3 regions of the Leptolyngbya sp. UWPOB_LEPTO1 genome follow, and region 3 is predicted to be linked to each of the others. Evidence: predicted binding sites of a transcription regulator. Region 3 holds the regulator's gene; each other region holds the start of a gene.
The links. Region 3 encodes NtcA, which controls nitrogen genes in cyanobacteria. Its sites were predicted from a motif close to TTTGTANNNNNNNNTACAAA; they were not measured.
Positions count from the first base shown of each region.

Region 1: the regulator NtcA is predicted to act here: its motif matches at 5,018-5,037, upstream of J0L70_RS13670 (BMP family ABC transporter substrate-binding protein).
Region 2: the regulator NtcA is predicted to act here: its motif matches at 2,798-2,817, upstream of J0L70_RS03275 (P-II family nitrogen regulator).

Region 1 is NZ_JAFLCJ010000008.1:11,226-18,968, reverse strand. It holds gene J0L70_RS13690 (serine/threonine-protein kinase) at 1-321, shown strand, start outside; gene J0L70_RS13685 (M15 family metallopeptidase) at 457-1,140, shown strand; gene J0L70_RS13680 (serine/threonine protein kinase) at 1,137-2,780, opposite strand; gene J0L70_RS13675 (sensor histidine kinase) at 2,783-3,607, opposite strand; gene J0L70_RS13670 (BMP family ABC transporter substrate-binding protein) at 3,779-4,960, opposite strand; gene biuH (biuret amidohydrolase) at 5,061-5,741, opposite strand; gene J0L70_RS13660 (formamidase) at 5,745-6,767, opposite strand; gene J0L70_RS13655 (sensor histidine kinase) at 6,925-7,743, opposite strand, start outside.
Region 2 is NZ_JAFLCJ010000002.1:80,207-87,949, forward strand. It holds gene J0L70_RS03260 (ribonuclease R family protein) at 1-703, opposite strand, end outside; gene J0L70_RS03265 (DsbA family protein) at 1,162-1,854, shown strand; gene J0L70_RS03270 (PPC domain-containing protein) at 1,869-2,303, shown strand; gene J0L70_RS03275 (P-II family nitrogen regulator) at 2,387-2,725, opposite strand; gene J0L70_RS03280 (hypothetical protein) at 2,935-3,507, opposite strand; gene queF (preQ(1) synthase) at 3,744-4,139, shown strand; gene acsF (magnesium-protoporphyrin IX monomethyl ester (oxidative) cyclase) at 4,638-5,714, shown strand; gene J0L70_RS03295 (biliverdin-producing heme oxygenase) at 5,726-6,475, shown strand; gene hemN (oxygen-independent coproporphyrinogen III oxidase) at 6,866-7,743, shown strand, end outside.
Region 3 is NZ_JAFLCJ010000001.1:253,805-261,547, reverse strand. It holds gene J0L70_RS01175 (vWA domain-containing protein) at 1-576, opposite strand, end outside; gene fabI (enoyl-ACP reductase FabI) at 601-1,401, opposite strand; gene ntcA (global nitrogen regulator NtcA) at 1,841-2,512, shown strand; gene J0L70_RS01160 (DUF3084 family protein) at 2,632-4,029, shown strand; gene J0L70_RS01155 (RuvC family protein) at 4,064-4,495, shown strand; gene J0L70_RS01150 (DUF3146 family protein) at 4,509-4,769, opposite strand; gene pth (aminoacyl-tRNA hydrolase) at 4,766-5,380, opposite strand; gene J0L70_RS01140 (TatA/E family twin arginine-targeting protein translocase) at 5,380-5,679, opposite strand; gene psbH (photosystem II reaction center phosphoprotein PsbH) at 5,819-6,013, opposite strand; gene J0L70_RS01130 (hypothetical protein) at 6,061-6,351, opposite strand; gene J0L70_RS01125 (hypothetical protein) at 6,504-7,457, opposite strand; gene J0L70_RS01120 (UPF0175 family protein) at 7,625-7,743, shown strand, end outside.

The DNA.
Region 1 (7,743 bases), on a different contig from region 3:
GTTCGAGCAGAAACCGACTGTGCGAGCGGGACTTGGAAAAGCTTGCCAGAACAACAGGTGAATCGTCCTCAATCTGCTGCAACTGAGCAAATGCTAGCGCGCATTTGTGGTCAAACAGTACCGCAAGATTCAGTCTCCAAAGCAGACGTTGCCACTGTAATTGATCCACCCTCGAATGTCAGAGCTTCGCCGAATGGAGCGATTCTTTGTGCCGTGCGAGAAAAGCAAGAAATTAACGTTTATGAACGGAAAGGAGATTGGTACACAACAGATGTGTGCGGAACTCCAGGCTTCATTCATCAAGGACAACTGAAATTTTAGACGGGTGTATTTTCAAGTACCCGTTCCGCTAGATTGCTGAACATTTCTTACTTTTTGCGGAAATTATGCTGAAACCATGAATGATGCTATCGAAGAAGACCATAGGCTTGATCTTAGGTTGCGCGAGGACGTTGGATGAAACTCTCTTGGATATCTCTAAAGCTGTTGCGATTTTTGGCGATCGCGGCTCTCACAACCAGCACTATTGTTGGACTGATTCCACAATTCGTTGTTTCACAGACAGAAACGCTAGAGATTCCGGTACGAACTGTACCAGCTAGCACGATGCGACCTTCCTACGGACACTTTCCTTATCGAGAAGACGATCCATCGCGATTGAAAACGGTCGGTCAGTTTGTCCGTAGCCGCTCTTCGAGGTCTGAATCGATGGATGTTGAAGCCGTTCAAGCTTTTCAGCAGATGGCGATCGCGGCTCGAAAATCAGGTGTGTCGCTGATGCCAATTTCTGGATTTCGGTCTGTCTCGGTGCAGACTGGATTATGGAAGCAACAGATTGCCCGTCGAGGCAGCAAACAAGCAGCGGCAAAATGGAGCGCTCCACCCGGATACAGCGAACATCATACAGGCTATGCAATCGATATTGCTGATCGGCAACGCCCCGATACGGATTTACAAATCAGCTTTGCAAACACTCGGGCGTATCAATGGTTAGCTGCGATGGCTGATCAATATGGATTTGAGCTCTCCTTCCCACGCAATAACAAGCAGGGCGTGAGCTTTGAACCTTGGCACTGGCGGTATGTCGGGAGTGCAAGAGCAGAACAAATTTTTTCTGTTGCTCACAAAAGCGGATATTAGTCATGCAAGCCTGCCTCCCAAACGCCCACATAAATCCGATCTTGTTCATTCCGGGCAATGACTCCTTGCAGATTGCCCTGTTGGAAATTATGGAGATTGCTCTGTCTGCGATACACTCGCTTCAACGCCTCAATCACTTCTGGATTTGCTTCACTGCCTAACATGCCATTGACTGTGACTTGCATGGTCAAATTATCCACAGCTTGAGCAAAGGAGGCTTCAGTTTGTCTGACTTGGTTACTATTGCGATCGTATAAATATGCCAAGGTAATGCGATCGGGAACAACCTCATACAAAACGCTGCGAGTATTTTGCCAATAGCCCGGTTTCGTTTGGGCAGGCTCTCCTAGTGCGGCTCGCACCTCTCGTTCTGAAGTGCCAACAGCAAAGCCTGGAACGCGACTCGGATTGGCTCGAGAGGCAGTGGGAGATTCTTCTGTAATCGGCGCTGGCAGGGATGGATCGATCCGCACAGGCTGGGGTGCGGGTGTCGGAGTGGGCGATGCAGCAACGCTCGGTTTGGGTTTTGGTGTTTCAGAAGGCGTAGGTTTCGGTGGTGCAGAAGGGGTAGGAGAAACCGAGGGCAAGGGGCTTGGGGAATTGAGCGTAAGTTGTGGTGCCGGGGTTTGGCGGGATTGCCACCAGAGAATCGCGATCGCGACTCCAGTGAGCGTTAATCCTGATAAAGCAGCAAGGAGCCAAACGACTCGCAATCCCGGTTTCGCGATCGTCGTCATCGGTTCACGCGCAGGCAGCACGACAACGGTTGCAGCAGTTCCCGGTTTAGGGGGCTGAGTCACCGTTGAGCTAAGCTGAGTCACCGTTGGGCTAGACAGGGGCAATAGCTCTAGCCATTGCGCGATCGTCGCAGGTCGATCGCTGGCATTCATCGCCATTCCGCGCAGGATGGCTTGATTCACGCCTGGGCTGATCGAAGGTTCTAACTCTCTGGGTTCGGGCATCTGTTCGTGATCGCGTAAAATTGATGCCGTCGGAATTCTGGCGGTGACTAATGCATACAGGGTTGCTGCTAAACCGTAAACATCACTAGCAGGACTGCGTTTTTCTTGAGCAAAATACTGTTCGATTGGTGCATATCCGACCGACATCATTTGCGTGTGAGTTTGGGTTTGATTCGGTGTAAATTCTCGTGCAATTCCAAAGTCGATGAGAATTGCTTCTTGAGTTTTCTCATGCAAAATGATGTTTTGCGGCTTGATATCTCGATGCAGCAGACCGTTGCGGTGAACGACTTCAAGGGCTGAGCCGATTTGATGGATGTAGCGAATTGCGATCGCTTCGGGCAGCGGTCGATCAGGAAAGACTAAGTCTTCCAAGGTCTGCCCTGGAATGTAATCCATCACCATGTAAGCGCGATCGTTTTCAACAAAAAAGTCGCTGACCCGGACAATATTGGGATGAATACAAGTCGCAAGCCGTCGGGCTTCATCTTGGAATTTGCGCTGAAAATCGGCAAAGTTTTTCTCTGCCTTCAAAGCTTCATTCAGCGTTTTGATCACGACGGTTTGATCCAAAAAGTGATGAACGGCTTTGAAGGTAATGCCAAATCCTCCCCGCCCGATCTCTTCTTGCAGGGTGTACTTGCCGTTTGAAATTGTCTGACCGATGAGTGAATCCATGCCTAAGATTGAACCGCATTTCGAGGAAGAACGCACCGCAGTTGTGTGACGGTTTCGTTCAACTTTCCTAACTCTAACCGACCGTTCATCACCTCGACCAAAGTTTGGTTCATCAGCAGGCGAAATCCCAGAGAAGGTGGGTCTAAATCTTTTGGAGCTTCGGCTTTGAGCAGATCGATCGCTTCTCGCCATACCTCGATCGGTCGCTGATCTTCTAGCTCAATCACTGCAAATTCGGATTCTATGTGAGCTGAGAGCTTGAGCGTGCCTTCCTGCATTGTTGCGATCGCGCTACTGATCAAACTGACTAAAATCTGCTCTAGCGTTTTGCGATCGACAAACACATCCAGATCGGGTTCTGGTAACACGATTTGAAATCGCAAATTCCGGTTCTCTGCTAATAGATGCGTTAAAGAAAATACATTGTCAAACACATCACTGACGGAAACAGACTGAAAGTCTAATGGGCTGGTTCCATATTCGACTTTAGAAACATGGATGACTTCATCCAATAATTTCACGAGCTTTAAAGCGGATAGGTTCGCCTGTTCAATAAATTCGCGCTCCTCTTCAGGCGATTCGCAGAGATCGCCTAGAACTAATTGCTGCGAACCGATTAATCCACTTAAGGGCGATCGTAACTCGTGGGAAGTGCGGGCTAAAAATCCTGCCTTGAATTGCGCAAGTTCGAGTGCGGATTGATACGCCAATTCCAATGTGCGATCGGGAGTAGAGGATGCGACTTTAGACGATCGCTTCGCCCACCAACCCCCCACAAATCCAATTCCCAAGCCGCCAGCTAGCCAAACCAAATTCATCCAACTCATCGTTCTGGATTGCAAAAAGAAAGTCTTTATCACTCTAAACGACTTCACCCATTGCACTCGAAATCCTGACACCGAATTGATTTGTAACCAAATCAAACCAATTTAGTATCAGGATCTCATTTTTTCTAGAAACGTCGCAGATCTAACAAATCTCTAGCTTGAGCGAGACTGCTAAGCCGTTTTACCAACGACCCCTTCTACGAGCCAGTTCATCGATTCAAGCTCGATCGCAGTTGTCGCATAGTCTTTTCCAGCAGGGACAACCTCTTTACCCGTATTATCTTTGAGTCCGCCTTTGTAAATGACTAGCGAACCCGCCTTCATTTTGTCCCTCGCGGCTTCTGCGTCCTTCTTCGCAGTCTCAGATACCGCCGGTCCAAATGCCGAAATCTTCACAAATCCATCCTTATATCCGCCGCGCAGCAAATGCGGAATCCCTCCATTCATCAAGGTTTTACCTTCTTGAATCATCTTGACGTAATCGGAATACACCTTCGTCCAATCCCACTCTGCACCCGTCAGATAGCCTTTCGGCGCAAGTGCTGCCTGATTGGCGTGATAGCCAGATGTAAACGCCCCGCGTTTCTCTGCCGTTTCTATCACAACTTTCGGACTGTCTACATGGCAAGTAATCACATCTGCCCCTTGGTCAATCAAACTGTTGGTCGCTTCCGCTTCTTTTACTGGCAAAGACCAGTCCCCGGTAAAAATCACCTGGGTTGTAATTGTTGGCTTAACGCTTCGCGCTCCCAGGGTAAAACTATTGATGTTGCGAAGCACTTGTGGAATTGGTTTTGCTGCCACAAAACCTAACTTTCCGGTTTTGCTCATATGCCCGGCAACCACGCCTGCAACATACTGCGCTTCATCAATGTAACCAAAATAGCTGCCGACATTCTTGGGATGCTTGGCTGCATCATACATTGCGCCACAGTGGAAAAATTGTACTTCTGGATAATCGGTGGCGAGTTTAAGAATATGCGGGTCAAAATAGCCGAATGAGGTGGGAAACAGAACGGTTGCTTTGTCCTGCTCGATCATGTTCCGCATTGCTTCTTGTACTTCGGTCGTTTCAGGCACGCTGGCTTGATCGACGACTTTCACACCTTGGACACCTTCTTTTCCCTGGAAGTGGGCTTGATTATAGCCAAAATCGTCTTTAGGACCGACGTAGATAAACCCCATTACAAGTTCTTTGCCTGCGGGGGGGCTGCTACTAGATGTTGAAGAATCGTTCGCTGGGGTACAGCCAACCCAGAGCTTTGAAGTTGCACCAAATGCCCCGGTCGCTAACAATCCGCGTATGACTTGACGGCGGGAAATGCGCGATCGCGGTGAATCCTGACTGCTCATCGTTCCTCCTCACAGAAGTTAATTGCCATCGTATTGAAATCGATTTTTCTACTCGCTTTTGTATTGTTCAACACGTATCTTGCGATGCCTGAGCAGAGGCTCACGCGATCGCAGAAATCAATGCTGTCGAATCGGCAACCGCCCCAAACACACCGCCCTGCATTTTGACCATGTTCAGCGCGGCTAGATGGTTGCCATAGTCCGTTGCACCCGTACAATCGGACAGTAACAAACATTCATATCCTCGATCGTTGGCATCTCTCATGGTTGTATGCACACAGACATCAGTGGTAATGCCGGACAGGATCAAGTTTTGTATGCCTTTACGGTGCAAAACCAAATCGAGATCAGTGGCATAAAATGATCCTTTTCCGGGTTTATCAATGATCACTTCTCCGGGTAATGGAGCGAGTTCAGGAATAATCTCCCAACCTGACTCTCCTCGAACCAAAATTCGCCCACAAGGTCCCGGATCGCCAATTCCGGCTCCGATTTGTTGCGATCGCCAGCGTTTATTTTCTGGCAAATCTGAGAGATCCGGGCGATGTCCTTCGCGAGTGTGCAGAATTGTGTAATTCAAGTCTCGCATCACTTTGAGGAGGTTGCGAATCGGTTCGATCGGAGCGCGCGTCAGAGACAGGTCATAGCCCATCTTGTCCACATAACCGCCCTTACCGCAGAAATCTGTCTGCATATCAATCACAATCAGAGCCGTATTCTCAGGGCGTAAATCGCCATTGAATGGATATTGATAAGGCTCAGCCTCTACATACCGTCCCATGATTTAACCTCTGGTGACTGAAGTTGGTAATTCTTCGCCTTGATACGATCGCGTTGGCGCGTCAAATCCGCAGCTTGTGCCATCGGTGTGAATCACTTCATCTTCCCAAGGCAGGCGATACGATTCATTCACCAAGTCTTTCATGTAGGTGTAGGGGCAATCCTGTGCTCCGCCTTTCACCGCGACATAGCCGCGATGCCCAAATTGGTAAATATTGTTTTCGACGCTCCAGTGTCTCCGAGCTTCTCGCACCAGATCGGGACGCAATTCGGCTGTGATAATTTCATCCGGTCGATGGCTGCCCATCACTAAGGGCATTCCGTCGAAATTGACAAACATACCTTCGCCCATCGAGTCAAATGTGCCATCTGTGCCGCACATACACACAGATGCGGTGTAGATCAGATTACAAAACGCATTCGCCTGGTTGGTAATTTGCCAACTGTGGCGGATTGGAGCGGTATATCCTGCGGTACGAATCATGATTTCCGCACCCTTGTAAGCACATTCGCGCGCCATTTCTGGGAACATGCCGTCGTGGCAGATAATTAACGCAAGCGTGCTGCCATTCGGTCCTTCACAGACCGGAATTCCCAGATTTCCAGGTTCCCAAGGCTCAACCGGAACCCAAGGATGCAGTTTCCGGTAGTAGAGTTTCAATTCGCCTTGGTCGTCGATAATGATGCCGCTATTGTAGGGATTGCCGTGTGGGTTGTACTCCATGATCGAGAAGCATCCCCAAATGCGATTTTCTCGGCAGGCGGCTTGGAAGGCTTGAACTTCTGGACCATCGATTCGGCACATAATTTTTGGATTTGTGTCCATCGAGAGTCCGTGTAGGGAATACTCTGGAAAGACGACTAAATCCATACTGGGCATATTACGACGGGCTTTGCTGACCATTTGGCAAATGCGATCGGTCTGAGCCGCAAGATCGTCGGGCGTGACAACATTTGGAAGCTGTAGCTGCACCAGTCCCAATACAACACCCTTTGGAGATTTATTCAATCCACCTAAACCACTCATGCACTTTGCCCTCAAGACTCAACTGATTGTCAGCTTTATCACATTTGGTTGAGGGCGATTCGTACTTTGGAATACCGTTTTGCTCCGTTCCATCGATTCGCACAGTTTGCGCGATCTCTCCACCATTAAGATGCAGAATGCCGAACGGATATTTGAATCAGCGACGATTGGGTTCGATCGCAATCGTTCCAACCGTTGCCGGATGCTGAAGATTCATCGGTAAGCGAATCGTAAACTGACTTCCTTCTCCTTCCTTCGAGTGCATGAGCACCGTTCCAGCGTGAAGTTCAGCGAGTTTCTTGGTCAACGCTAACCCTAAACCTGTGCCTTCGTGCTTACGAGACAATGAGCCATCGACCTGCTGAAAGGGTTTGAACAAGAGATGCTGTTTGTCTTCTGCAATTCCAATCCCTTGATCCCAAACGGTGAAATCTAGAAACTCGCCATTGAGTTTCACGCTCAGTCCGATTTCATGATCTTCGTTCGAGAACTTAATCGCATTCGAGAGCAAGTTCAGTAGCATCTGGCGCAGCCGCAATTCGTCTGCCATCAAGGGTTCTAGATCCGGCTGGATCTCATAGTTCACGGTCAAATTTTTTATGCGAGCCTGTTCACTGACAAACCCCAAGGTTTTCTCGCAAATTTCATCGACGACGAGCGGCGCGAGTTCTAAGCGCAACTGTCCTGCCTCGACTTTCGACAAGTCTAAGACATCATTGATCAAGCCTAGCAAATGCTGACCGCTTTGATAGATCTGATGAATGTAGATCTGTTGTTTTGAATTCAGACCGCCGAAGATTTGTTTTTGCAAAATCGACGAAAAGCCCAAAATCGAAGTCAGTGGAGTGCGCAACTCGTGTGACATGTTCGCCAAAAAGTCCGACTTCATCTGGCTTGCCCGTTCTAACTCATCGTTCTTTGTGGCAAGTTCGTCTTCTGTTCGTTTCTGCACCGTGATGTCACGGGTAATCATTGA
Region 2 (7,743 bases), on a different contig from region 3:
TCGGCAACTCTTTTGCTGCGGCTAAAACCGTTTCAGGAAATTCGCGCGGCAAATCGTGTTTGCAGCAGACAATATCAATATCGGCTGCGTCATCATCTGCGCCTAAGACTTTTGCGACTTTACCGAGGGGGGCATGTTGCCCGATCGGATAGCGTTTGACCTGCACATGTGCCAAATGATCGATCGCATTATCGAGTTGGATGCCATTTTCATTGACTTGCAGTTCAAACAATAAGCGATCGTCGAGGGGAACGGCTCGAAATTCTCCACTTTCGCTCTTTTTAATGCGAGCCAGAACCGAGGGATTTGCCCGTTCTAAAATTAATCTGACTTCGCCTTCTGGACTGCGACGACGACTGCCTTCCTTCGTCACTCGCACCAAAACGCGATCGCCATTCCAAGCATGATTCAGTTGGCTTTCGCGAATGTAGATATCTTCTGATCCTTCGACATCTTGAATCGCGAAGCAGAATCCCTTGCTTGAACAGCGTAACTTTCCTTCCACTACGCCTTCTTCTGGCACTCGACGATATTTGCCCCGTTCCTTCACGAGCACTCCGATTTTTTCGAGTGCGTCTAGTGCGATCTGTAAGCGTCTTAGGCTCGGTTCATCATGGCATTCCAGCTTTTTTTCGAGAGCTTTTGGAGCCACTAATTTATCATCTGTGAAGTTAGCGAGTAACTCAGCGATCGAGAATTCCATGAAGCGATTTGTCCTCGTGTGTTCTGCGTGGGGTGTGCAAATGGCTCTGAAGTCGTCACTTCACCGGAACCGAAGCTCGAATCAGTTCCGATTAATCAACAAGCCGATTCCCAGTTTTAACAGATAGGAAGCTGCGCACTTAGCATTGGCTCTATGAGGTTGAACTCCCGAAGTTGACCAAAATCAATCGATTCGGAATTTCAAGTCTCGAAAAGCGCCTGTACGAACATGTTGACAGGTCGAGTGTCGCTCATAGTTACACGACAGCCTGACCGCCAATGCGATCGCACCTTTACTATTGTTACTCAAGTTGAGCCTAATGACACATTGAATCTCGAACTTTTGCGGGTTCATGCGTCTCGGAAGTCTGAAGTTAAGCTATAGTGCGAGGACAGATTTGAGACGGAATCGTGATGAGAAGGCTGAAACAATTCGCGGGCTTGGTTATATTGTGTCTGATGTTAATCAGTTGCTCTTTGCCAGTGCAGGCAGATAGCAAGATTGATCCAAAATTTGAAGAACAAGTCCTGCAAGTGATTCGCAAAAATCCCCAGGCAATTCTGGATTCGGTACAAGCTTATCAACGCGAACAACAACAAGAACAACAAAAAGTTCAACAGTCGTTTCTCCGCGATCTCCAGCAGAATCCAAAATCGGTGATCGCTCAGTCTCCCACGAAAGGCAACGGTCAGGCTGTCTTGGTGGAGTTTTCTGATTTTCAATGTCCTTACTGCCAAGCAGCAGCAGGCACGGTGAGCCAGTTTGTAGACAAGTACAAAGATCGCGTCACTCTGGTTTATAAACATTTGCCGCTGACGAGTATTCATGATCAAGCCCTACCGGCAGCAAAAGCGGCTTGGGCGGCTCAGCAACAGGGCAAATTCTGGCAATATCATGATGCTTTGTTTGCGCAGCAGAAACAGCTGAATGAGGCGATTTATCCAGAGATTGCCAAGACTCTGGGGTTGGATGTGGCGAAGTTTAATCGCGATCGCGCGTCTCAAGCGGCAGAAACCACGATTGAAAAAGATCTTCAACTTGCAGAACAGCTTGGAATTTCTGGTACTCCGTTCTTTGCCATGAATGGTCGTGCATTTTCAGGGGCAGTCGATCTTGCTACCTTAGAGAAAAACTTAAACCAAGCACAGTAAGGAAAGGAACGGTTATGAAAGGATGGATGGCTTGGCTTTGTGCGGCTCCAATTGCGGTTTTGATGACGACCGCCGCAATGGCTCAATCGACTCGCTCCTATGCGCCAATCCCGCTGGCTCCTGGAAAAGAGATTAACGATCGCTTAACGGATGCCGATATTCCCACCGGGCAAGGCAATTTCGCACGCGATTATGTGGTGACTTTGCAGGCGGGAGAACAAGTGGCGATCGATTTGTCTTCGGATAGTTTTGATACGATCGTCACGCTGATGACCTCACAAGGGACAACCGTTGCCGAGAATGATGATGGTCCAGATGGGACAACGAATTCGCTCTTATTTACTCGCATCACGCGCAATGCGAATTACATCGTTCGAGTCAAAGCTTTCGGAGAAACGGCGGGCGGCCCCTTTAAGTTGAAATTGACTCGGCTGAAACCCGTTCAATAAATATAAAGGCGATCCAGATTCGGATCGCCTTCACAGCGAAGCAAGCCTTCTGAGTGTTTCAAAAACTCGGAAGGTTCGTGTTTTTAAACCGCTTCAAAGTTCTTTTCGCCGGTACGAATCCGAACTACTTGTTCAACAGGTGTGATAAAGATCTTCCCGTCCCCGATTTCTCCGGTTCGAGCCGCCACAATGATTTTGTCAACCACCATGTCTACTTGATCATCTTCCACCACAATTTCAATTTTGAGCTTCTGTAAAAACTCAACCGTATATTCAGAACCGCGATACCGTTCGGTCTGACCTTTCTGCCGTCCAAAGCCTCGGACTTCAGAAACCGTCATTCCCACGATTCCAGCATTGACTAATGCAATTTTGACTTCGTCGAGTTTAAATGGGCGAACAATCGCTTCAACCTTTTTCAAGCGCTTACACTCCTTAATCGTGATCTCTATAATTCGGGCATGAGACTATCTATCATTTCTGGTGAAGAGAATTTTGTAACGATCGCTACCGATCATTACCCGCCTCGCCGATTGTAATAGTATTTTTGAGTGTCGCATGAGCCACTCAAAATCGGAATTCATCAGTTGTAATTCGTAATTTCGGGTTGCTATTGGTTACATTCGAGAATTTATTTTGATGAAGGACTCAGCAAAGGACGCACCAGCAAGAAGCCAGCGCCGAAAGCAGTCACGACGATCAAAGCGATGACCAAGCCCAACATCCAACCGCTGAGTTCAAAATGAGTGTCTTGTTCTGGCTTAATTTTGCGCCGGGGCTTGCTATCTTCTTCGATTACCAGCTTCTCTTCAGGAAATTCGAGACTCGCTGGAATGGGTTCTGGTTTGGGAGCAACGGGGATGCGGGGTGGCATGACCGGGATTTGGAAGGATGCAGCTTCGACTTCGGGCATCAAGTCGAGACGAGGTGCGGGTGGTGCAGCAGGATTAATTCCCGGCATTGCATTGGAGACTTGGCGGAGTTGGAGTGCTGCTTGTACCGTGCGTTCAATTTCTTGCCGCAATTGCTGATTCTGTTTTGCCAATTGCTGGTTTTGAATCTTCATGGCTTCCACCGAGTTCTTTGTAGCTTGAAGCTCAGCAATCACCTCGCGGTAAACTGAAATCGGTACAGAAGGGGCATATCCGGTTGCAGGAGCTTGAGGCGGCAAATTGATCGATCGATTAGGTGTTTTCTGCATCATGGGGTTCATAACAGCGAGAGTAATCTGACAAAACAGCGAGAAATTGTGATGCCCTCAGAATAGCTGCAATTGAATCAAGCAACGCATTTTTAGTCAAGATTTTTTCAAAAAGAAACGATTTTGTGAACGAATTTCGGGGATTGCGGAGATCAAGTACTCAAAAAACTTGAGACGCGATCGTGCCTCCGTGCAAATTCGATTGCTAAGATCAGTCAGTTCATTCAATTTCATAGGCTATGACGCAAGCGCAAGACCATCCCGAAGTAAAGTATGGCGAACGCCTGATCGAAGAGGGAAGTCTAATAACTTTCCCGAATCCTAGACCCGGACGGCGTTATACGATCAATATTACGCTGCCAGAGTTTACCTGTAAGTGTCCGTTTTCTGGCTATCCCGATTTTGCGACGATCTATGTGAGCTATGTTCCGGATCAGCGCGTCGTCGAACTGAAAGCAATTAAGCTGTATATCAATAGTTATCGCGATCGCTATATTTCTCACGAAGAAGCGGCGAATCAAATTCTAGATGACATTGTGGCAGCGTGTGATCCGTTAGAAATCTCGATTAAGGCGGACTACACGCCCCGAGGAAATGTGCATACCGTAGTAGAAGTGACGCATACGAAGGTATAAGTAGAATGCGGTTCGCTAACCGTCCAGAATTCTCGCTGAGCGTCTGAACTCGTTCTTCTTGATAGGGTGAGCGCAAAAAAATCCGTGTTCTGTCTTGTTCTAGCTTGCAGTTTAGGAGCGAGACAGAACCGATTCAGATCCTAAACTAACTTGAGCAGTAACTACTGGCCCTAACCTCGAAGTAGACATCCTAGTAAAGCAAACAGCACTTACGATCGAGCTTTTCATTTGAGCTAGTAATGATTGCTGCAAGAGTAGACAAGCAGAATGAGAGAAAGCAAAATCTTTTGCAAATTTAAGTGATGAAAGGTGGAAGGCTTCTAGGAGTGATGCCTTGCTTCAATCTCAGCGGATGTTTTAACAATTTGTTAGAAAGCCCTCTAACCTTGTGCTCATCTCAATGTTTTACTTGTGGTAACTATAGAGCAGAGCAGGTAACTCACTTGTGCCGCGATCGCAGATTCGGGGAAAGTAATTTCAGTCGTTATCATTCGCTCTATGGTCAGCACAGTTTCGAGATCCGACCTGCCAGAACAATCGCCTGGCATTAAAAAACCTGTTCAAGAAACGCTCTTAACTCCTCGGTTTTACATCACTGATTTTGATGCGGTTGCCCAAATGGATTTATCCGGGCATGAAGCAGAACTAGAATCGGTCGTCGCAGAATTGCGAGCAGACTATAATCGCCACCATTTTGTTCGCAATGAAGAGTTTCAGCAAGATTGGGAAAAGATTGATGGTGAAACCCGGCACGCGTTTATTGATTTTCTAGAGCGCTCTTGTACTTCAGAATTTTCGGGCTTTTTGCTCTTTAAAGAACTCTCTCGCAAGCTTAAAAATCGGCAACCTTTACTATCAGAAGCGTTTCATTTACTTGCGCGCGATGAAGCTCGTCATGCCGGGTTCCTGAATAAAGCAATGGCAGACTTTGGCTTGACTCTTGATCTGGGCTATCTGACGAAAAATCGAACCTATACTTTCTTTCCGCCAGAATGGGTGATCTACACCGTTTACCTCTCGGAAAAAATTGGGTACTGGCGTTATATTTTGGTCTACCGCCATTTAGAACAGCATCCAGAACATCGGTTTTATCCTCTGTTTCGGTACTTTGAGAGTTGGTGCCAAGATGAGAATCGACACGGAGATTTCTTTAAAGCACTCTTGCGATCGCAGCCCAAACTCTGGAATTGCTGGAAAGCAAGACTGTGGGCAAGATTCTTTCTGCTGACTGTCTTTGCAACTCACACCTTGACTGTTTTAGAACGATCGACGTTTTACGACTCGATTGGTATTGATTCGCAAGAGTACAACAAGGCTGTAATTCAAAACACGAACGAAACCTCGAAGCGAGCTTTTCCGAGTGTGCTTGATACGGATCATCCAGAGTTCTTCCCTCGGCTCGAAAAATGCGCGATCGCGAATCAGAAACTAGCAGAGATTTCGAGTCAATCGCGCCCGAAATTCATTCAAACGCTCCAAAAATTGCCTTGGATTGCTGTGATCATTTGGCAACTTCTCCGCCTCTATTTCTTACCTGCAATTGATGCAGAAGCCTCTCGTCCTGTCATTCATTAGGAAACAATTTCATGAGTACTTTATCTGTCCGCTTACGAGAAGGAACCCAACGCTCTCACACCACAGCAGAAAACACTGCATTTATGAAATGCTTTGTGAAAGGTATTGTAGAACGCGAACCTCTACGGAAACTGTTTGCAAATTTGTACTTTGTTTACAGCACTTTAGAAGCAGCATTACAGCAGCACGCTCAAGATCCAGTGTTTGGTGCATTCTACTTCCCAGGGTTGAATCGAGCTGCGAATCTGGCGCGCGATCTCGCATTCTACTACGGTGAAGACTGGCAAAATCAGATCGTTGCATCATCTGCGGGAATTGCATACTGCGCTCGAATTAAAACGCTCGCTGCTACTGATCCAATCTTGCTGGTTGCCCATGCTTACACCCGCTATATGGGCGATTTATCAGGAGGACAGAGTTTGAAGAATGTCATTCGATCGGCATTATCTTTGCCTCCGAATCAGGGAACAAATTTTTATGAGTTTGAGCAAATCTCAACTCCTGAAGCCAGACGAGAATTCAAAGAGTGTTACCGTCAGATGCTAGATAGCCTGCCTGTAGACGAGAACACAATCGAACGGATTGTTGCCGAAGCAAACCTTGCCTTTGTGCTCAATCAAGATGTGATGCATGAACTCGAACCCGATGTGAAAGCAGCGATCGGGGAACATACCTTTGATTTACTTACTCGGCAGGATCGTCCTGGAAGTACAGAACGACGATCGCATGGTAGCGATCGTGAACCTGTCCTAGCTCCTTAACTCGAAGAATTGTTTGATGCGTGGAGTTTCGATTGCTTAAGAGGACGCTTTAAAAGTACAAAAAGCCTCTTCGCTCACGTTGTCCTCCTGCCCCGGAATGGAATTCCAGGGCTAGTAAAACGAAGTCCACTAAACTGGACTACACAGAGGTTTGAGCGATGCAGTCCTTTTAAGGACTTCGCACCGTTAGCCCCGGAATGGAATTCCGGGGCGGGTGAATGCGTCTCAACGATTACTTTTAAAGCATCCTCTAAGCAAATGCTCAACTTGCACAACCCGCAACGATTGTTGTGTAAAGTCGCAACCTCACGCTAACAGAGGCAATTTCGTCCCTCAACCCTGCTGCTGCAAAACGGCTCGCCCATCCAAACCCATTAAAAATCCTTTCCAATGAAACAACTATCCCAAACGGTCGAGTTTGACGCGGCGCTCCTGAACCAGTACAACCTGCCCCTTCCCCGTTATACCAGCTATCCGCCTGCTACAGAACTTAGTCCCGACTTCGATCCTCATTTCTTCAACCGAGCGATCGACCTCGGCAATCACAAAAAAACGCCCTTATCCCTATACTGTCACATCCCTTTCTGTGAAACACCCTGTTACTTCTGTGGCTGCAATACGATCATTACTCAACGTAGAGAAGTCGCAGAACCCTACTTAGGTTATCTTGCCCGTCAAATCCGCCAAGTTGCTCAATCGGTCAGTTCTGACCGTCAAGTTCATCAATTGCATTGGGGTGGCGGCACACCAAACTACCTTGACTTACAACAGGTTGAATTTCTTTGGAATCGCTTCCATCGCTATTTTCGATTCGATGCCACAGCCGAACTGTCGATCGAGATTAATCCGCGCTATGTCGATCGTCATTATATTCATTCTCTAAGGCAACTCGGCTTTAACCGAATTAGCTTTGGAATTCAAGATTTCAATCCTGAAGTGCAAGTCGCAATCAATCGGGTACAGCCTGAAGCAATGCTTTTTGATGTGATGGATTGGATTCGGGAAGCTGGATTTGAAAGTGTGAACGTCGATTTGATCTATGGTTTACCGTTCCAAACTTCAGCCACGTTTCAGCAAACAGTTGAGAAAACGTTAGCGCTTAATCCCGATCGCATTGCAGTGTTCAATTTTGCCTACATTCCCTGGCTCAAACCCGTTCAGAAACGGATGCCAGAATCGGCGCTGCCTAGTACTGTTGAAAAATTCAAGATTCTGCAAAACACGATCGCTCAACTTACACAAAGTAACTATGTGTTTATTGGCATGGA
Region 3 (7,743 bases):
ATCTGCCATATCATCCATCGTCACCGTGTCGCAGATATCAAACTTTGCTCCTACACTTTGAAGCTGATCGTCGAGAACCTTCAAGAATTTTGTCGCACTGGCGTCTGAGCCAACTTGAATAAAAGAAATGGCTAATTCTTCATCGCGTTCCATTTTCTGTGTCGCTTGCACGATCGCTTCAATCACAGCTCGACGATCGTCCGGCTCACCATCGGTAATGACTAAAATGGTTTCTCCAGTTTTGCTCTGTCCTGTGGCTTTGCGGCGAAAATAATCTTCGGTGGCATCCCGCAACACTGCTGCCAGATTGGTCGAGCCAACCGGATCGTTTTCCATAAAAATCTGTGCGACTTTGCTCGTCGTCACATTCTCGTACCGTCTGAATCGGCTAGAAAACGTATAAACCGTAATACCATCGGGATCAAACTGCTCGCATTTGCGCGCCAGTGCCAGCGTTGATTCTTGGGCTGCTTCCCAACGACTGCCGCCCCCAATTTGATCATTGGTAGACATACTGCCACTTTTATCCAAAATCAAGGTGTAGTCTCGATTTTGCAAAGTTTCAAAATTGGGCACGGCACATCTCCTATCGTCTAATTGCTATCCAGCAGTGGGCTTCGATCCCGTCATCCCCATAATTTCGTAGCCTGCATCGACGTAGATCACCTGACCCGTGATCCCGCTTGATAGATCACTACAGAGAAATGCTGCGGTATTCCCGACTTCGATCTGCGTCACCGTTCGACGTAACGGCGCAACTTCTTCAACGTGGTGAATCATATCGAGAATGCCACCGACTGCCGAGGAAGCCAATGTCCGAATCGGACCTGCTGAAATCGCATTGACTCGAATATTGTTCTGCCCTAACTCATTTGCGAGGTAGCGCACGTTCATTTCCAATGCTGCCTTGGCAATTCCCATGACGTTATAGTTCGGGATGACTTTCACACCACCGAGGTAAGTCAGCGTCACGATACTACCGCCTTCGCTCATTAGAGGTTTTGCGGCTCCAGCTAGTTGCACCAGCGAGTAAGAACTGATATCCAACGCCAGCGAATAACCCGCGCGCGACGTTTTGGAGAAATCGCCGGATAAATCATCTTTGCTAGCAAATGCGAGACAGTGGATCAGAATATCCAACTTGCCCCATTTGTCTTTCACGGTATTGAATGCGCTCTCAATCTGTGCGTCATCTTGCACGTTCAACGGCAAGAACAAACTGGGATTGAGCGGCTCGGTCAAGTCGGCAACTTTCTTTTCCGCTTTGCCGGTTGCATCCGGTAGATAGGTGATGCCAATATTTGCGCCTGCTTTGTGTAGCTGCTGAGCGATGCCCCATGCGATCGAGCGGTTGTTCGCGATTCCCGTTACAAGTGCGTTCTTTCCAGTCAGGTCTAGCATGGTCTTCTACCGTGTAAAGCATTTATGAGGATAGCAGAAAGGGATCCCTCTCGAACTGCTCCTCGCTGACGCGATCGTCCCAAGCTTGGCGAATCGAGGATCGAATTGCGTCATTTCTCAGTTCGGTTTTTCTGCCAGCGAATCCTCTCTGATTCTGGTTCGGAATCCTTCATGATTCCTTAATGCCTCGTCCTAGAATATTCGTGCTTTCACGGTATGATCTGTGGAAATTATTGGGTCTGCCCAGAAGATTCCAGTAGATCGACTCGAAATTGCGCCTTCTTCTTAGAGAATTTACTGAGTTTTCTGAAGATCAAAGCGAAATTGTAGTTTACGACACTAAAACAGATCATAGACTCAGTTTTAGTGGTCTAAAGTCATCGATTGCTTACATAGACTGTTAGACTTCCCAGCTTCACTCGATACGACAAGGAAAGAAATGGTAGTGACCAAGGATAAACCGCTTGCAGCGATGTTTCGTCAGATTGGAGGGGGAGCATATCCTCCTGTTGTAGAGACGTTTGAACGCGGTAAGACCATCTTCTTTCCGGGCGATCCGGCGGAGCGGGTCTACTTTCTCGTCAAGGGTGCGGTTAAACTCTCACGGGTGTACGAGGCAGGAGAAGAAATTACCGTCGCGCTGCTGCGAGAAAACAGCGTGTTCGGGGTGCTTTCTCTGATCACAGGACAACGTGCCGATCGCTTTTATCACGCAGTTGCCTTCACCCCTGTCGAATTGCTGTCTGTTCCGATCGAACAAGTTGAAAAAGCGCTCAAAGACAATCCCGAACTCTCAATGCTGATGCTGAAAGGCTTGTCGTCGAGAATTTTACAAACTGAAATGATGATCGAAACGCTGGCGCACCGAGATATGGGATCGCGTCTTGTTAGTTTCCTCCTGATTCTGTGTCGTGACTTTGGTGTGCCCTCACAAGAGGGGATCATGATTGATCTCAAACTGTCTCACCAAGCGATCGCTGAAGCAATCGGCTCGACTCGCGTCACAGTCACCCGCTTACTGGGCGATTTGCGTCAGGACAAAATGATCTCAATTCACAAGAAAAAAATAACCGTTCATAATCCGGTAACGCTTAGTCAACAATTTACCTAATTCGATTAGAATTCAGTCCTGAGTGACTCACGCGAATCATAGAGCGAGCAGTCATAATGAAAGGCAAAGTCTGAAAGTGCCCTTAGAGTGCAGTATGTCTAGGGGTTTGTGGGAGCGTCATGTCCGATGTCGGGCTAATTCTAATTTTGGTGGTGTTGGTGTTAGGAGGGGTGATCGCGACAGTCGGCGATCGCTTAGGAACGCGCGTGGGAAAAGCCCGCCTCAGCTTGTTCAATCTCCGTCCCAAACAAACAGCAGTTGTCGTGACGATTTTGACGGGCACGCTGATTTCTGCCTCTACGTTAGGCGTTTTACTGCTTGCCAGTCGCACCTTTCGAGAGATGGTGTTGAACTTCGGGCGAATTCAAGCCGACTTGCGGGCGACAAATCGCGACCTCGATAAAGTCACGGCTGATCTCAAAACCACAGATCAGCGAAAAGCTGAGGTTGAGAAAGATCTAGAGCAAGCGCGATCGGAACGTGCCCAAATTGAGGAATATCTCAAGCGCCTCAATGCCAATCTTCAAGTTTCAGTCGCTCGACAACGAGAAACCGATGCCCAACTTCGCAGGACAGAAGCGCAGCGAGATCTCACCCGCAATCAGCTAGAAACAGTTTCTCAGCAAGCACTCTCGCTCCGCAACGAAATCAATCAACTGGAATCTGAGCAGCAGGCGTTAATTGAACAACGGGATCAGGTGAAAGCCCAAATTGCGGAACGAGATGCGCAAATTGCGGAACGAACTGCCCTGATTGAAAAGCGCGATCGCGAAATTAATGAGCGCGATCAAGTCATTGCTCAACGCGAAGCAGAATTGAAAACCCTGGAACAGCAGAGAGCTTTTCTCGTGGCAGCCGTTCAGCAAATTCAGCAAGATGTGGAACAGATTCGCCGAGGTGATCTGGCAATTTTTCGGACACAAGTGCTGTCTTCAGGTGTTGTGCGCGTCGTCGAACAAGGTGGAGCCAAAGCAGCGGTCGATCAATTACTGCAATTGGCAAATCAAACCGCGATCGAGTCGCTTCGCCTGGGGCAGAACAATCAGCAAATTGTGCAAATCCCGATTGCGGAAGTGCAAAACCTCATTCAGCAAATTCAAGATGGTAAAGATTATCTGGTGCGGGTGCAAGCCGGGGCAAATTATGTTCTCGGTGACGACCGAGGCGTTGTCGTGAATATGAGTGCGGTGCCGAATCAGGTTGTCTTTTTAGCAGGAGATACGATCGCGACTCAAACGCTGGAACCGTCTAAACTGTCCCCCCAGGATTTTCAGAAAACCTTACAAGATTTGATTGCGGCTTCTAATGCCCGTGCCCGTGTCGCAGGGGTGATGAATGACAGACTAGAGGTTGAGAAACTGTTGAGTCTGGGATCTTTTATCGATCAGCTTCGCCGCTATCCGAATTCGATTGAATTGCGGGCAGTTGCATCGGATGTGACTTACACAGCGGGACCGCTCAAAATAGAATTAGTAGCGGTGCAGGATGGGCAGGTTGTGCTGCGGGCATCGAATTAGCAATCTGTAGACAGAACAACGGCAAGAGGTGAGTATGGCGGAACAGCCCGTTATTCTGGGATTTGATCCAGGGCGACAAAAATGCGGAGTCGCAGTGATGGGAGTCGATCGCCGAATTTATTATCATCAAGTGATCTCGTCTGAAGAGACGATTTCGACGATCTCATCTCTGAGGAGTCAGTTTCCGATTTCGCTGTTGGTCATGGGTGATCAGACTTCTTCTAAAACCTGGCGGCAGAAGTTAGAGACTGATCTCAGTGAGCCGATGCGAATTATCACCGTCGATGAGCGCAATAGTTCGCTAGAGGCGCGAGATCGCTATTGGCAAATGTATCCACCGAAAGGGCTAGCGCGGCTGATTCCTGAAGGGATGAGAACGCCGCCGCGACCGATTGATGACATTGTGGCAATTCTGTTGATTGAGCGGTATTTAGGGCGGTTGGTGAGTGGAGGAGTAGGGGAGTAGGGAGTGGGGGAGTTCACAACTCCGCCCGAATCGTAAACGAATAATCCCCACCCGGTTCAAGCTGATAATCTTTCGCTTCCAAAAATCTCCCTAGCGGTTCCTTAATCAAGGCTCGTCCGAGCGAAGGCTGAATGTTCAGCAATCCGCGTCGAAAATGCCAGTGAAACTGCCACTCATATTCGTTTGCTCTGACCTCGCCTTCGATACTGCCCTGTTGCCAGGACTGGCGCAAAATGCGGACATGGGCAGTGGTTTCAGGGAGACGTTTGCTCATGATGCAGACTTCGACTCTACAGATTGATTGTTGTAAAGGCTCATGGCTTTTTCAACCCCTTGCTTGAGACTGAGTTCGACGGCGCTGACTGTGAGGTTTAAAACCTCATCGATCGCACCTTTCTCATTCGGGGCAAAGGTTCCTAAGACATGAGATACCGCATCTTTCTCGTTCGATTTGGCGCTACCGATACCAATTCTTAGGCGAGGAAATTTCTGAGTTCCCAGATGAGCGATCGCGGATTTCATTCCATTTTGCCCACCGGCTGACCCGGATAACCGCAATCGTAATCTTCCGACTGGCAAATCCATGTCATCGTAAATGACCATCACCGCTTCGGGTGGAATTTTGTACCAATCGACGACCGCTCGAATCGCTTGACCGGAATTATTCATATAAGTCGTCGGTTTCAGCAAGCGAATCTTGCCGACCGGACTCATTCCTTCTCCAAACCAGCCTTGGAATTTTTTATGTTCGGACAGTCCAATCTGCCAGAGTTTTGCTAAGCGATCGATCGCCAGGAACCCGACATTATGACGAGTATTTTCGTATTTGCTGCCAGGGTTTCCTAGCCCAACGATCAATTGCGGGGACGTTGCTTCGGAGGACATTAGGACTCTTTCTCGATCGGGGTGACAGCGACAGTCTCCTCAACCGTTTGAGGGTCTTCTGCCGGGGCGATTTTTGGTTTTTCTTCTAAAGTTGCTTCCATGGTCTGTGGAGCCGAGGCAGTCAGATTTTCTGCTTCGCGTTTGAATTCATTCTCAAATTCTTTAGAAGCGTCCTGGAAACTCCGGATCGCTTTACCCATACTGCGTCCAATTTCTGGCAGTTTTTTGGGACCAAAGACTAAGAGTGCCACGACGAGGATCAGTACCATTTCGGGTAAGCCGATGCCGAAGAAGTTCATATCGATCTCCTGATGTCAGTCAAGTAAAGGTGGAGTAGGGAGTGGGGATTCGATCTATTGTAGGGGTTCCCCTCAATCCCGCTCCTAAAAAAAAACCCGGAAAACTCCGGGAATGATTTTGCTAATTGCGTTTTTGGGTTTAGTTGCCCCAATCAACGTTAAAGCCATCGAGAAGCAATTCTTGGTTATAGATTTGCAGAATGATCAGCAGAAATACCAAGAAGAGTGCCATAAAGACTCCCATCAAAGGGGTGGTTCCCCATCCAGGTACAACTTTACCGTATTCAGAATTTAAAGGTTTTAGAATGTCTCCCAACCGAGTCCGCTGTGCCATGGCTCACCTTTATCGCTAAGTCTTGGAAAATGTTTAAACTCAATATATCAGCTTTGGGCGACGGCTTTCACAAGGGCTTCAAACAGAAGAATTGCAACTTTGCGTCGGGTGTAGGCGCGAGCCAATTTAATCTTGATGCCGCGCGGTCGTTCGTCGCTGCTGAGACTATAGCGATCGAGTGCGGTCTGATAGAGCTGGCGAATTTCGAGAATTCGGGGGTTTTGAGTTTTGCGGCGAACTTCGATTTGAGTAAACATCCACTGCCACAAGGCTTTACGGCAGAGCGATGAGCCGCCCGTGCGACGTTTTTTCAAGCTTGTGCCCGACTCTTCTCGCACTGGGGCAAACCGATCGCTTTTTGAAATCGCCTCAACGATAAATGTCGCGTGGTCGATTTGTCTGAATTTCTACCCTTACGAACCCGAACTTCAGGCTTGCTGAAATTTAGACTCAATCGTGCAAAATTTGGGCTGCTACTGTCTGAAATCGTCTAGAGAGCCAGAAAACGGCAAATCATTGCCGCACTTCTTTCGTGACCGTTCCCTTCGGTATCAAACCGATCATAAGGATGGACTACGATCGTTTTGCCATCCTTCAGCGCGATCGCAATCCGTCCCATCGGACCAAATTTTCCACCCCGTTTTTTCTGCACCGTCACCTCTGCAATTTGGTCTAGCGGATACTCAGTCGTCCGGGTTCTAATCCAATTCCGTCGTTTCAACGTTAATCGCTGAGTGTATCGGCTGATTTCCAGCGTCACTCGTTCTGCCCAAATCCCAAAGACTGCTGCCCCTGCCAAACAAAGCGTGAAACAAAAAAACGCGTACGATCGCAGATCTCTTTGGAATTTTATGCGCGATCGCTGAGCCTTCAGAAACTGCTGGATCTCCTCTTGCTGTGAGCGTTTGGGATAAACTTCTGCCTGTTCAATGATTCCCGTTGTCGTGACCAGTTGAATCTGATAACGCAGTGAACCCCTTCTTTCAGAACCGACCGTTTTTAGAGTCACATCTTTGATCTCTTCCAGTTGCCAACTCCGTTGACGTTTACTAATCCAATTGTGCTGAGTGATCGTACAGTGTCCCTGAGTCGGAAGTGCTAGGTTGCGATTGCACTCAAACGTTTCCCAGGTTAATGCGAGAAGTGCAAACAGAACCACGATCGCACAGATGTTAAACACACTCACAAATGTCCACTTAAACCAGGGACAGAATTGCAGCGCTAGTTTATTTTCGCTTTTATAAATGACTTTCATGGGGGCAATGAAAAGCTTGCACAAGAGAAATCGCAAAGCTTCAAAGCTTAAAGTACCCAGGATTGCCTTTTCGGTGAAATGCCTAAATCTCACGGGATACTCGCAACTGTCGCTTAATCCCCAAGCTGCGATCGTAGCGCTTGGATTGACGCTCACCCGCGAGCCATCCTCAGAATAAGGGCGAAGCATCACAGTTGATATTCATCTTTTCCGGGAACGCCTGCGCTATTGAGCAGCAGTCCAATGTAGAGCGTTTTAGGATGAAACCAACGCAGTGTTAGCTGGATCGGGCGGAACACAGACATTTGCTGCCTTAGAAGCATAAAATAGTAGGAGTAGCAGGAAGGAGTATAGCCATGAGCATTATTATCCCTGACGAAATTTTAGCCGCAACTCGCATGACTGAGACTGAAATGCGTCAGGAAATCGCTATTATGCTCTTTCAGCGGGAAAAGCTTACTCTTGCTCAAGCCAG